Regions from separate parts of the Mesorhizobium sp. M7D.F.Ca.US.005.01.1.1 genome, predicted to be linked through region 2. Evidence: riboswitches for the same ligand, from Rfam matches in the RefSeq annotation. Region 2 holds a riboswitch; the other holds the start of a gene.
The links. Region 2 has a riboswitch for thiamine pyrophosphate ahead of EJ076_RS25360 (YkoF family thiamine/hydroxymethylpyrimidine-binding protein). Riboswitches for the same ligand answer to the same signal wherever they lie in the genome.
Positions count from the first base shown of each region.

Region 1: another riboswitch for thiamine pyrophosphate. It lies ahead of thiB (thiamine ABC transporter substrate binding subunit); the one in region 2 lies ahead of EJ076_RS25360 (YkoF family thiamine/hydroxymethylpyrimidine-binding protein).

Region 1 is NZ_CP034453.1:7,106,450-7,113,670, forward strand. It holds gene EJ076_RS34620 (M48 family metalloprotease) at 30-1,499, opposite strand; gene EJ076_RS34625 (ATP-binding cassette domain-containing protein) at 1,761-2,561, opposite strand; gene thiP (thiamine/thiamine pyrophosphate ABC transporter permease) at 2,554-4,179, opposite strand; gene thiB (thiamine ABC transporter substrate binding subunit) at 4,188-5,186, opposite strand; TPP riboswitch at 5,230-5,344, opposite strand; gene EJ076_RS34640 (thiamine diphosphokinase) at 5,432-6,076, shown strand; gene EJ076_RS34645 (ABC-F family ATP-binding cassette domain-containing protein) at 6,078-7,221, shown strand, end outside.
Region 2 is NZ_CP034453.1:5,239,227-5,246,447, forward strand. It holds gene EJ076_RS25345 (ABC transporter substrate-binding protein) at 1-143, opposite strand, end outside; gene EJ076_RS25350 (ABC transporter ATP-binding protein) at 136-900, opposite strand; gene EJ076_RS25355 (ABC transporter permease) at 900-1,667, opposite strand; gene EJ076_RS25360 (YkoF family thiamine/hydroxymethylpyrimidine-binding protein) at 1,754-2,362, opposite strand; TPP riboswitch at 2,353-2,466, opposite strand; gene EJ076_RS25365 (LysR family transcriptional regulator) at 2,630-3,547, opposite strand; gene EJ076_RS25370 (SDR family NAD(P)-dependent oxidoreductase) at 3,693-4,430, shown strand; gene msrA (peptide-methionine (S)-S-oxide reductase MsrA) at 4,684-5,202, opposite strand; gene EJ076_RS25380 (glycosyltransferase family 39 protein) at 5,285-6,853, opposite strand; gene EJ076_RS25385 (hypothetical protein) at 7,136-7,221, shown strand, end outside.

The DNA.
Region 1 (7,221 bases), 1.9 Mb from region 2:
TGTCAGACATCCGGCAACTCGCGACGAGCTTATTTGTCGGTGACGATCTTGACCTTGTCGCCGGCCGAAACCGCGGCGCCCGGCGACAGCGCATTGAGCACGCGGAACAAATCGAGCTTGCGGTCGACGCCAACCATCTGCGCCGAAAGCGAGCCCATCGTCTGCCCCGGCTGAACGGTGACGACGCGGATATGCAGCGGCTTCAAAGCCGCCTTTTCGGCAGCGCTGAGGATCCGGAACGAGCCGCTGACCGAACGCGCCACGGTGTCCAGCGAGGTGCTGGCCGAAGGGGCAGCGGTCAGCAGCCGGTAGACCTGGCCGCCGGCGCGGATCACGGCGATGTCGAACTGCCAGCCTTCAGCGCCGGCATGCGCGGTCGCCGCCTCATTGCCGTTGATGGTTTCCTGCTTGACGGTGCTGTCGTCGAGACCGGCCACCCAACCACTGCGGATATAGTCGGTGAGCGCGCGGTTCTTGTCGATCGAGACGCCGTCGAAGCGGATCGCCATGTCACCGGGACCGGTTGCCGTCACTGCCGCCGCCGAATTGTCGATGATGAAGCCCTGCGGCACCGAGAAGGACACGCCAAGACCCGGATGCAGGAAGGTTTCGCCGCGCACATAGCCTTCCTCGGGTGTGTCGCCATAGAGCAGGCCGTCTATGCCGGCGAGAAAGGAATCGCGGTCGCGCGTGCCGAAGCCTGGCGCGCCAAACTGGCGGGCATGGCGCTGCGCCAGATCGATGCGCTGCGGCGTGTTGGGGTGCGTGGCCAGGAAGTCGAGGCTGGCATCGGTGGCGCCGCTGATCGAACGGAAATCGGTGTAGGCCGACATCGACTGCAGAAAGCGGCCGGCGGCGAAAGGATCGTAGCCGGCTTCACCGATCGACTTGATGCCGATGGCGTCGGCTTCCAGCTCCTGGTTGCGCGAGAATTGTGCCAGCCTCAGCTTGCCGCGGATCAGCGCTGCTTTGGCGGTCGGGCTGTCGCCGAGCACATCGGAAACCACCTTGGTCGCCAGGCCTTCTTCGGCCTCGAGCTGCTGGCGCTGCAGGCCGTGATTGGCGGTGACGTGGCCCATCTCATGCGCGATGACCGCGGCAAGCTCTGCCGAATCATTGGCCAGCGCCAACAGGCCGCGCGTGATGTAGAGATAGCCGCCCGGCAGCGCGAAGGCGTTGACGTTGGGCGAATTCAGGATGGTGATGCGATAGGTCTGCGTCGGATTGGCCGAGACCACGGTCAGATTGCCGACCACCTTGGCAACCATGCGCTCCAGCTTGGGATCGGAATATTCGCCGCCATAGGTCGCCAGGATGCGCGGATGCTGCGCCTTGGCCAATTCGGCGAGCTTGTTGTTGGCGCCGACATTGTCGACGGTGATCGGCTTGTCGGATGGCTGGAAGCCGGATTCCTGAACCGCCGGCGGCGTGAACATCTGGCAACTCGCCAGCGCCACGGCAAAGCCGGCCAGCGCAAGAAAGCGCGCCAGCGGTTTCATTCCTAGTGTATTAGCGCCGATCGCCAGAACGGCTTCCTTTCGGGTCCCGGCGCATGATCACGAAAATCGGGGGCGATCTTCGGAATGTGTCATGCGCCATATCTCAAACTGCTGCAGTATCCGTTGCACGTCCCCCAGGGGCGGGCGGCGGATACTGCAGGCAAATCACGTCCTGTGCCGGACCAGTAGGGCGGACCTAGCCACACTCCTCCAGTCATGGCAAGCAAGCGCCACATCGCCCGGAACCGGTTTGACCGTAAATTATGTCCGCTTCCGGGCAACATCTCGTGATACGGCACCCCCGGCACCTGCGCCGATATAGCGCCGGAACGCTTCCGGGCCAGCCCCGGCAAAGAAATCATCCGCCTTGCCGGTTGCGGCAACCAACCCATTGTCCAGAAACACCATGTGCTCGCCGATACGGCGGGCGTCTTCGGGCTGATGGGTGACGAACAGCACCGTCATGCCCCGCTCGGCATGAACGGCGGCGACCAGATCGAGCATGTCGTCGCGCAAAGCGGGTCCGAGCGAGGCGAAGGGTTCGTCGAGCAGCAGCACCGGCCGGTCGCGCACCAGCACCCGGGCCAGTGCAACGCGCTGGCGTTCCCCCCCGGAGAGCTCGCGCGGCAGGCGTCGTTCCTTGCCGGCAAGACCGGTGCGAGCAAGCGCCTCGGCGATCGCGGCGCGGTCTGCCTCGGTCAGCCGCAAGGATGGCGATCGGCCGAGCCCGACATTCTGCTCGACGGAAAGATGCGCGAAGAGATTGTTCTCCTGGAACACCATCGACACGGACCGCACCGAGGCCGGTTCGGCGCTGACATCGACCCCACCGATCAGCACGCGGCCCGACTGCGGGGTCTCGAAGCCGGCGACCAGATTGAGCAGCGTCGACTTGCCCGAACCGCTCGGCCCCATGATGGCGTTGATCCTTGCCGTGGCGAAATCGACGTCGAAGACAAGCGGCGCTTCGCCATAGCTGCCATGACTACCATAACTGAACGACACCTTGTCCAGCCGCACCGGTGCGCCCTTTTCAAGCCCGCTGGCCACCCCCTCAGGCATCCCGGACCTTCTCCTTTCCCAGCCAGTGCGCCGCCACGATCAACGCGAGGCAGACGAGGCCGAGCAGCAATGCCAGGCCGGCGGCGTCCTCGGTGCGGTAGCTGCCCATCCGCGCCAGGAGAAGGTAGGGCAATGTCTGCACGGAATCACTGCCGAACAAGGCAATGACGCCGAGATCGCCGAGCGACAGCGCCATGGCGAAGGCGAAGGCCGTGGCGAGCGGCCGCCGCAGCGACGGCCAGTCGACCAGCATCAGCCGGTTCCAGCCAGCAATGCCGAGCTGTGCACAGAGCCGTTCGTGACGCTCGCTCGCCGCATCATAGGCGGGACGGATGGCGCGCAGGGCGAACGGCATCGCCATCACCGCATTGACGGTGACGACCATGATCGGGGCAATGGCGAAGACATCGCCGACATGGCGCAGCAACAGGAACCAGCCGGCGCCAACGACGATCGGCGGCACGACCAGGACAAAGCCGGCCCCAGTATCGGTGGCATGCTCGAGCATTGTCTTGCGGCCAGCCCGGCGGTTCAGCGCTAGGGCCCGCCGCGCCATGGTCAGTGCCAGCGACAGCGTCACCGAAAGCAGCGCCGACAGGAAGGCCAGCACCATGCTGGTCAGCGTCGCCTGCCGGACGGTGGCCTCACCGGCCAGCCGGCCGAGATCGGCGCCCAACCCGGCCGTCACCGTCGCCGCCATCGGCCCGACGACGAACAGCAACGCCAAGACGATGAGCATTGCGTTCAGCCAGGTCTCGGCCCCGTTGACTGAGAGATAGCGGCGTTGCGCGACCGGCAGGTTAGTATCGCCGACCACATTGGCGCCTAGCCGCGTCAGTGCCAGCACCACGATAAAGGTTAAGGCGATCTGCAGCAGCGTCAGCGTCACCGCGCGCGCGGGATCGAAATCGAAACGAAGCGCCTGGTAGATGCCGACCTCCAGCGTCGTCGCGGCCGGCCCGCCGCCCAGTATCAGCACGATCGTGAAGGATGTGATGCAGAGCATGAACACCAGCCCGGCGACTCCTGGCATGGCGGCACGCAGCGTCGGCCATTCGATCAGCCGGAACGCCGGCCGCGCCGACATGCCAAGCTGGCTCGCCAGCCGCCATTGGTCGGCTGGAATCGTTTGCAGCGCCTCGAGGAACAGCCGCGTCGCCAACGGCAGATTGAAGAAGACATGGGCGACGAGAATGCCGGACAGGCCATAGATCCCCGGCCAGCTTCCGCCGCCGATCACGGCGAGCACGCCGGCGAAATAGCCGGCGCGGCCATAAAGCGCCAGGATGCCGAGGGCCGCGACGATGGCCGGCAGCGCCAATGGTACGGCGAAGAGCTGCAGGATGAAGGCGCGGCCAAAGAAGCGTGGATGCCGCGACAGAGCGCGCGCCACGAACAGCGCCGGCACGACGGAAAGCAGCGTCGACAGCGCCGCTTGCCAGAGCGTGAAGCGAATGACGCGCAACAGATAGGGATCGAAGGCTGCCCAAGCGCCCGAGAAATCATGGGCGCCCTCGAAAAGCAGGCCAGCAAACGCGCCGCCGATCAGCAGCGCGATTGCGGCGAGCGCGACAATGCCGGCGCTGACGCGGGAATCCGTGGAATACGCCGGCGTCATCGCGCTGCCTACTTGCTCATCACCGCCAGCCACTCATCCACCCAGGCCTTGCGGTTGGCGGCGACCTCTTGCGGGCTGAACAGCAAGGTCTTGGTTGGCTTGACCAATTTGTCAAAGGCCGGGTTGAGCGGCTTGTCGGTCTTGCCTGCCGGGAACATCCAGTTGGTCTCGGGGATGGCATCCTGGAATTTCGGTCCGGTCATGAAGGCCATGAACTTTGCCGCCAGCGGATTCTTGGCCCCTGTCGTGGTGATGCCCGCCACCTCGATCTGCAGATACTCGCCCTCCTCGAAGGAGGCCGCCTGATAGCGCTCGGTGTTCTCGGCGACCATGTGGTAGGCCGGCGACGTCGTGTAGGACAACACCATCGGCGCCTCGCCCTTCGTGAACAGGCCATAGGCCTCGCTCCAGCCCGGCGTCACCGTCAGCACCTTCGGCTTGAGCTTGGCCCAGGCCTCCGGCGCCTTGTCGCCATAGACCGACTTGACCCACAGAAGCAGGCCGAGGCCGGGCGTCGAGGTGCGCGGATCCTGGATGACGATCTTGTCGTCGGCACTGCCTTCGACCAAGTCCTTCAGGCTCTTCGGCGGCGTCTTCAGCTTCTCGGTGTCGTAAACGACAGCGAAATAGCCGTAATCAAAGGGGACAAAAGTGTCGTCGCTCCAACCGCCCGGCACATTGACGTCGGTCACCGCGCCATGCGGTGCGAACAGGCCTGACGCCTTGGCATCGGCGGTAAGATTGGTGTCGAGGCCAAGCACGATATCGGCCTTGGTCGACGCGCCTTCGAGCTTGACGCGGTTGAGCAGCGCGACGCCATCGGCGACCGAGACGAATTCGACATCGCAGCCGCATTCGGCCTCGAATTCCTTCTTCACCACGGGACCCGGACCCCAGTCGGCGGTGAAACTCTCATAGGTGTAGACGGTGAGCTTGTCCTTGGCCAAGGCCGGTCCGGACAGGACCACGGTCATTGCTGAGACAAGAGAATATAAAAGCGTGCGCATCGGCGCCTCCTTCGTTCGAATTGAAAGGAATTGAGGCGTCGGACTGTCCGAAACGTCTAATCCCTCCGCCGGTACAAACCGGATCAGGTTCAGCGGGTTGGCGAGATTGCCTCTCAGCCGGTCCGCGAAGATCGCGTCCGGCACCCCGTTAGAGCGTTTCGACACATAGGCCGGGCCGATCCCCCACGCAAGTGGGAGTTTGCCGCCTTCCGTTTCCCGTGCCGGGCTGGTAAGGGCCACACGATATGAGCACATTCACCATCCTGCTTGGCGGCGATCTCATCCGCACGCCACGGCTCGACCGCCAGGTCGAAGGCTCCCGCGTCATCGCCGCCGACGCCGGCATCGGCCATGCGCGGCTGCTGGGTCTCGTGCCGGAGCTGTGGGTGGGTGATTTCGATTCGGTGCCTGCCAACCTGCCTGACGATCTCGCTGCCGTGCCGCGCCGGACCTTCCCGACGGAAAAAGACCAGACCGATGGTGAGCTGGCCATCGCCGCCGCACTCGAGCGCGGCGCGACCAGACTGGTGCTCGCCGGCGCCTTCGGCGGCAAGCGCGCCGACCACGCTTTCCTGCATCTGGCGCTTGCCCTGCGGCTGGCCGAGGCCGGGACGGATGTGCTTCTGACCAGCGGCGCCCAGGAAGGCGTCCCCCTGCTGCACGGAACCGCTGGCTTCGACTATGCCGACGGCACGCTGTTTTCGGTGCTCGGCTTTTCCGAGCTTGCCGGCCTGACCGTCACCGGCGCCAAATGGCCGCTCGATCACGTCAAGGTGGCCTTCGGTTCGTCGCTGACCATTTCCAACGAGGTCAAGGGCCGCCTCGAAATCGCGCTGGACCATGGCCGCGCGATGCTGCTCGCTCATCCCTACCCCTTACCTGAAAGCTGACATGGCCCCGCCCCTTCTCAACCTCGACGGGATAAAGCTGACCTTCGGCGGCACGCCGCTGCTCGATGGTGCCGCCTTGACGGCTTCGGCCGGCGACAAGATCGCACTGGTCGGCCGCAACGGGTCGGGCAAGTCGACGCTGCTGAAGATCGCCGCCGGCCTGATCGAGCCGCAGGACGGCGAGGTGTTCCGCCAGCCTTCGGCGACCGTACGCTATCTGCCCCAGATGCCCGACATGGAGGGTTTTGCCAGTGTCCGCGCCTATGTCGAGGCCGGACTTGGCCCCGCCGACGATCCCTACCGCGCCAGCTATCTGATGGAGCATCTCGGTCTGTCGGGCGAAGAGCGTCCGAACGATCTTTCGGGCGGCGAAGCAAGGCGCGCCGCCCTTGCCCGCGTCATGGCGCCGGAGCCGGACATCCTGCTGCTCGATGAGCCGACCAATCATCTCGATCTGTCGGTGATCGAATGGCTGGAAGAGGAGCTCATCCGCACCTCCTCGGCACTGATCGTCATCTCGCACGACCGCCGCTTTCTCGAGCGCGTGTCGCGCGCCACCGTCTGGCTCGATCGCGGCCAGACCCGCAGGCTGGACAAGGGTTTTGGCCATTTCGAGGAATGGCGCGACCTCGTGCTGGAAGAAGAAGAGCGCGAGCAGCACAAGCTCGGCCGCCAGATCGTGCGTGAGGAGCACTGGCTGCGCTACGGGGTGACGGCGCGGCGCAAGCGCAACATGCGCCGGCTCGGCGAACTGCAGACCATGCGCCAGCGTTTTCGCGGCCATCGCGGCGCCGAAGGGTCGGCCACCATGGTGGCGAGCGACGCTACCGAATCCGGCAAGCTGGTGATCGAGGCCAAGAACATCGAGAAGAGCTTTGGCGATCTCACCGTGGTCAAGGGGTTTTCAACCCGCATCCAGCGCGGCGACCGCGTCGGCCTGGTCGGGCCGAACGGCGCCGGCAAGACGACGCTGTTGAAGATGCTGACCGGCGAGATGAAGCCTGACGCCGGCTCGATACGGCTCGGCACCAATCTGGAGATCGCCACGCTCGACCAGAAGCGCGAGGCGGTCGACCCGCAAGAGACGCTGGCGCAGTATCTCACCGACGGTCGCGGCGAAAACCTCGTCATCAATGGTGAGCAGC
Region 2 (7,221 bases):
TGGTTGGTGTTGACCGTCCAGTCGAGGGCGACGGTGACCTTTTGTGCAGCCGATTGTGCTTGGGCTCGCCCCGATCCGGCAACGAGCGGAAGGCCGGTGGCAAGGGTCAGCAACAAGGCCTGCCGGCGCGTCAAGTCAGTCATGGTCGTGTCCTTTGGATGGGTTGGGGTTGAGGATGATGTCGAGGATTTCGGCCTCGAGCGCACTTGCCTTCGCGGCATCGCCGCCAAGGCTGCGCGGGCGCGGCAGCGGCACCTTGATTTCACGCACGATACGGGCCGGGCGCGCCGACAGCACATAGATGCGATCGGACAGAAACACGGCTTCGCGTACGTCGTGAGTGATCAGCAGCGCCGTCCAGCGGTGGTGCCGCCACATCTGTTCGAGCCAGCGCTGCATGGCGGTGCGGGTCAGTGCATCGAGCGCACCGAACGGCTCGTCGAGCAGCAGCATGTCACGCTCCTGCACCACCGTGCGCAAAAGCGCCGCGCGCTGGCGCATGCCGCCCGAGAGCTGCGCGGGAAAATGCCGCTCGAAGCCGGCAAGCCCGAACTCGGCAAACAGCGGCGCGACGCGCGCCCGCGCCGCCTTGCGCCTGATGCCCTGCACTTCGAGCCCGAGCGTCGCGTTGTCGAGGATGCGTCGCCAAGGCATCAGCGCGTCGCGTTGCGGCATGAAGGCGAAGTGCCTGCCGTGGTCATCGAGCGGCGCGCCGTCGAAGAACATCTCGCCCTCGCCATGCTCGGCGCCGGTCAGAAGCTGGAACAGCGTCGACTTGCCGGCGCCCGAGGGCCCGAGGATCGAGACGAATTCACCAGCGTCGACACTCAGCGAAATATCGGCCAGCACGTCGAGCCCGCCGAACGCTTTGCGCACATGCCGCAGCTCGAGCCGGCTCATCACCACGGCCTCTTCCCTGCGGTTTCCTTGCCGGCGCGCTCCCAGGGCATGGCCAGGCGCTGCAGCAGCACAGTCAACCCGAACAGGACAAGTGTCAGCGCGGCGCTGGCACCGACGGCGGCCAGCACCAGGTCGGGGCGAAAATTGTTCTTGGCGTTGAGCATGTAGATGCCCAACCCCTTCGCGGCGCCGGCATATTCGGCGAAGATGGCGCCGACCACCGCATAGGTGATGGAGATCCTCAGGCCAGCGAAGAAATAAGGCAGCGCCGAAGGCAGCCGCGCCAGCACGAAGATGCGCCAGCGCCCTGCCCCCATCGCGCGCAGCATTTGCCCGACCTCGGCCTCGGTCGCCTCATAGCCCTCGACCAATGCCACCAGCATCGGAAAGAAGGTGACCAGCGCCACCAGCATGATCTTGGGCGCCAGTCCGAAGCCGAACCACAGCACCACCAGCGGCGCAATCGCCACCAGCGGCAAGGTCTGGCTGACAATGAAGACGGGAAACAGCGCACGCCGCAGCGGCTGGAAGAAGTCGACCAGCATCGACAGCGCAAAGGCGGCGCTGAGCGAGCAGGCAAAGCCAAGCAGCGTGGCGCGGATGGTCGGAATGGCGTTGTCGACCAGCGCCTCGCGATTGAGCATCGCTTGCTCGAAGACACGCGACGGCGCCGGTAGTATCGTCGGCTTGATGCCGGAATAGCTGGCATAAAGCTCCCATGCCAGCAGGAGCAGCCCGACCGAGATAATGGCCGGTCCCGCCTTCATAAGAAGGCTCGCGATCGGGCGCGAAGCGACGGATGATGAGGCCACTGGAGATAACCTTTGACGGCCGCGCGGAGGCGGCGGCAGCTTCAGACAGCCGACGGGCTGTTGGCCGAGACCGTGACGTCGAGGGTTACGTGGCCGGCGCCTAGTCCGAAGCGGCAGAAAGCCTCGTCCAGCGCCGAAAAGATCGCGCCGGCATCACCGCGCAATTTCGTGCAGAAATGCTTGGAACGTTCATAGACGCCGGACTGCTTGAGAAAGTCGATGCAGCCGTAGATCTCGTCCATGTGGTCGTCGGTGCCCATCACATAGAGCGAGAACTGCGCTGCCGCCGGCTGGCCGGTGGCAGCTGCATTGTGCACCGCCGCGATGGCCGCATCCTTGCGCGGACCGAGTGGCCCGACAGGCCCGCCAAGTGCATCGGAGCGGCAGATCGGATCATCCGGCTCGCCAGGGCAGCCGCGCGAGATGGTGGCCGACAACACGCAATGTTTGCCGCTGCGCGCCGCCGCCACGAAGAGGTCGCGCATGGCTGGAAACAGCACTTCGGGCGGCCCGACCAGCAAGGTCGAGATGTCGTCGGTCTCGATCCTGAGCTTGTCACGCCAGGGATCGAGCGCGCCAAGCGCGCCAAGGATGACGCCGACGAAATCGTCGGCCATGGGATATAGGGAAATCTGTGCGCCTGAAAACATCGCCCGCCTCGCTCCGCTGGTATTACCCAGATCAGCTTCTAGGGTCTGTGGGCTTGCCGCCCCCGTCTCAGCCCCGACCGTACGGAGCACCCCTGTGGATGCGCGGGTTAAAGCACCATTCTAGCTGAAGTGAAAGCCGTTTTTTCAGCGCACTGCGCCAAAAGCATTGCGCCAGACATGGTGCTGCCTGAGCGGGATTATCGGGCACCCTCGCTGCCGCGAGCGGTTCTCTCCACAGTCGCGATGCAATCACCTTCGTGCACGCCGTCAACCACCTGACCGTGTTTGGCCGGCATGCGCATGCCGCAGGAAATCGACGAAGGCGCGCACGGCCGGCGGCGTATGACGCTGCTTCTGGTAGCAGAGGAACCAGCCGGGAAAAGTCGCGCACCACTCATCCAGCAGCGGGACCAGATTGCCAGCGTCGATCAGCGGACGCACCAGCTCTTCCGCCCAGAAGGCGATGCCGACGCCCTGCACCGCGGCGGCAACGGCCATGTCGCGGCTGGAGACGACCAGCGGACCATCGACCGCTACCGAGAACCATTGGCCACCCCTGGCGAATTCCCATGTGTAAAGGCCGGCGCTGCCCGGCCGGCGCCAGTTGATGCAGCGGTGCTGGAGCAGATCCGCGGGTGCTGACGGTGATCCGTGACGGGCGATGTAGTCCGGCGAGGCCACGGCGAGTTGGCGCTGCGCGCCGCCAAGCGGCACCGCAACCATATCGGCTTCGAGAAATTCGCCAAGCCTGGCGCTGACATCATAGCCGGCCTCGACACTATCGATGGCGGCATCGTCGATCGTAACATCGAGCACGATGTCCGGCCATGTTTCGTAAAAACGACCGAGCACCGGCTCCAGATAGGTGGCGGCAGCGACGCTGGGCATATGGACGCGCAAGATGCCGGCCGGCGTGTCACGCAAGGCGGCGGCATCGCCGACCGCCGCCTCCATCTCGGCCATGGCCGGCGCGAAGCGCGCGTGCAGGCGCGCGCCGGCTTCGGTCAGCGAGAGACTGCGGGTCGTGCGGTTGAGCAGGCGCAAGCCAAGCCGCGCTTCGAGCTGGCGGATCGTCTGGCTGAGCGTCGATGCCGAAATCCGGAGATCGTCCGCGGCACGAGCAAAATTGCCATGCGCGACGACAGTGGCAAAGGCCTTCAGCTCCGCATAGTCACGTCCGCGCATTATGCCATATTCTCCAATGAGTATGATGGAATTCTATCGCATTTTTCGTAGGGGGTCTGCTGCCTAGCTTGAGGACATGTCTCGAACGTCGCCGATCATCGGCATCGAGCTCATCTGAATCTCCCTCTGAGCAGGAGCGACGAACATGTGGAAACTCAACGGAAAAATCGCCTTGGTGACCGGCGCCTCCTCCGGCATCGGGATGGCAACAGCACTTGCGCTTGCAGCGCAAGGCGCGGTCGTTGCCATTGCGGCGCGGCGCCGGCAGCGGCTTGACGATCTGGCCAAGCGCATCCGCGACGTCGGCGGCGAGGCGCTCGCGATCGGGGCCGACATCGCCGACGAGGAGCAGGCAACCGCGATGGTCAGTCGCGTGCTGGAAAGCTATGGCCGACTGGACATGCTGTTCAATGTCGCCGGCGTGGGCGTCGCCGCCCCCTTCCAGAACACCACGACCGGCGAATATCGGGCGATGGTCGATATCAACATTCTGGGTCTGCTCTATGCGATCAACGCAGCGCTGCCGGCGATGAAACGACAGGGTTCAGGCCACATCGTCATCGTCTCGTCGGGCACCGGCCGCTACATCCATCCTTCGGTCGTCTATTCTGGCACCAAGCATGCGGCCAGCGCCATGGCGGAATCGCTGCGCCGCGAAATCGGCAAGAACGGCATCCGCGTCACCGTGATCGAGCCAGGCGCGGTCAAAACCGAGTTCACGGCCAACATGCGCGATGACGTGCGCCTGGCGGTAGAGCAAAGACTGGGCGACATGGAACAGCTGGAGAGCGAGGATATCGCCGCTGCGATGCTCTACGCGGTTTCACAGCCACCAAGGGTCAACGTCAACATCCTGACGCTCTACCCGACGCAGCAGGCATGAAACCCCGCACCCCGTCCCCAGTCGCAATCGATTGCCCGTGGCGTATGAAAGTGGCGCCGGTGGACCTTATGGGGGAAAGCCTAACAGGGCGGCTAGTAGAAATGTTCAGTTTGGGCAGTTATAAGGTTTCGCAATTTTCTTATAACGCTTGAACTTGGGGGACGCGACAAGGCGCGCTGACTGAAGGTGTTTGGGATGTACGATGCGCCGCTCGACGACCTCGTCGAGCGGCAATGCATGGCGGCTCCGAACCCTACGAAACAGCCTTCTCACGAACCGGCAGCTTCCAGCCTGGCCTGACGAAGTGGCAGGTGTAGCCGTTGGGGTATTTCTCCAGATAGTCCTGATGCTCAGGCTCGGCTTCCCAGAAGGGACCGGCCGGCGCGACTTCGGTGACGACCTTGCCCGGCCACAGACCCGAGGCATCGACGTCGGCGATGGTGTCCTCGGCGACGCGCCTCTGTTGGTCGCTGGTGTAGTAGATCGCGGAGCGATAGCTCATCCCGACGTCGTTGCCCTGCCGGTTGCGGGTCGTCGGATCGTGGATCTGGAAAAAGCGCTCCAGCAGCGTGCGATAGCTTATGATGGCCGGATCGAAATTGATCTCGATGGCTTCGGCATGGCTGCCATGGTTGCGATAGGTGGCGTTGGCCACGTCGCCGCCGCTGTAGCCGACACGGGTGGAGATGACGCCGGGATAGCGCCGTATCAAATCCTGCATACCCCAGAAGCAGCCGCCCGCAAGGACTGCGCGTTCGGTCGAAGTCGCCATATCACGTCTCCTCAAAAGCAAGTTGATCTCCCCATAAATGGGTATTCTCACCTGCTTCGTCCAGCGGACCGGCTGATCTGCTTCAGTTGCTCGGCCGGGCGAGGCTGTCGATCACACCCGGCAACTGCCTCACGCCGGGCGGAACGGCGGCAAAACTGATCGCCACCGGCGGCGCCTTGAGCGACCAGCTGAAAAGAACGGTCTTGACCGGGATGTTGTCCAGCCACGGCTGCAGCCGAGGTGGCACGCCGCGCCCAGGCCAGACCAGGAGTATGCCGTGGTCGCGCAGCCGCTGGCTGGTGATCCAGGGGGCGAGCCGCATATCGAGCTCGGTGAAGATCGACGGCTTGTCATAGGCATTCAGGCCCGCCAGCAACGCGATACGGGTATCGCCGCCGACGATGTCGAGCCGACCGGGCACCGCCGTGTGCCAGACGGCCTCGGCCTCATCCGAGATCTGCTGGGCCGGCCAGCACACGGCATCCATCCGGCCGCGCAAATTGCAGCTCGTCCAGCGGATACCCGCATATGCACCAGACATGCCGATAATGCAGACAAACGCGCAGATCGCCAGCCGTCGCATCTCGACGGCGCCGAGGCGATGCCCCAGCAAGGCGAGCGCCACAACGCCAGCAAGATTGTACATCGGCGCGCCCCAGGCCTCGCCGGCGCCGGTGAACAGGGATGCCACCATGACGAGGATCGCCGGGCCAACCCCCATCCACAAGAGATAGACCAGCGTGCCGCGCCCGACGGGCTTTTGCGGCGCGGGCGAACGCTGCAGCAGCCCTGATATCGCCAGCACCAGAAGAAAGCCGCAGAGCCCGGCTATCTGGACGCTGATATAATAAAAGCGGGAGCGATGGGCCAGCACCCACTGATCGCGCCAAGCGGCATAGGTCAGCGGCAGGAAATCCATGCGGTAGAGCTCGACGGCCAGCGGCGCTGCGACAGCGATGAAAACCGCCAGCCCAAGCCATGGCCAGGGCGTGGCCAGCCGACTGCGTGCCCGTGTGTCCGACAACAGCCAGATCGCGCCGAAGAGCAACAGCAGCCCGGTGGAAAATTTGGCATAGAGGCCGACGCCGGACACCAAGCCGAGCGCCAGCCACCAGCCCGGCCCGCCGCCACGGCTTGCACGCCACAGCAGCCAGCAGATGGCGGCCCAGAAGGGCATCTGCGCGTAGTCATGATTGAACTGCGGAGTGGGCCAGCCGAAGAAATACAACGACGGCATCAAAAGCACGGCGGCCAGCGCGCGGGTTCTCCCGAGCATGTCACGGGCCAGCAGGTAGACGAAGATGAAGGTCGCTGAGACGACGAGTTGGGCGAGCAGATATTGCGGCCAGCGGAACGATCCGCTCAGAAGATGGCTGGTCTCGAGCAGCCAGCCGGGAAGCTGCGGATGCTTGTAGGTCAACAGCACCCATTCGCGGCCCCACATGAAGCCCTCGACGACATCGCCGGGCGGTGCGGCGTCGACAAGCGCCGGCGCCACGGTCCAGCACAGGATCTGCGTCAGGCATAAAAGGGCCAGAACAGCTTCCGGATAACGGGTCAGATCCGACCAGATCGACGACTGGCGCCAGTCGTCTGGAACAGAGCTGCCGACCGGCAGCCAGCCGTTCACGGGTTCATCGATTCGCGTCATGCGGTGGATAAATCACATCGGACGGTTTTTCGAATAGCCCAGAACTCAAAGCTTACGAAAATGTATACTTGAGCGACCATTGCAAAACCAAGATTGAGGCAGAGTTTCACCTCACTATGCTGCTTCTCCCCTCACATGCAAGCAAAACAACAATGGAAAACGCCCTCCTGCGGCACCTCGAACATGCCAGGCAGAGCGCATTAGCCGTGATCGCGACAGGCGTCGTCTACACCTGACCAGATCCCCGGCCACTCCCCCACCAACAAGCATCCAGGATTCAAAATGCGCCACCACCATGCCGTCATCCACTACCGTGCGCTCGACTTCTGGATGGCGCGCGCGGCCGTTCTGGTCATTATCTGCCTGCA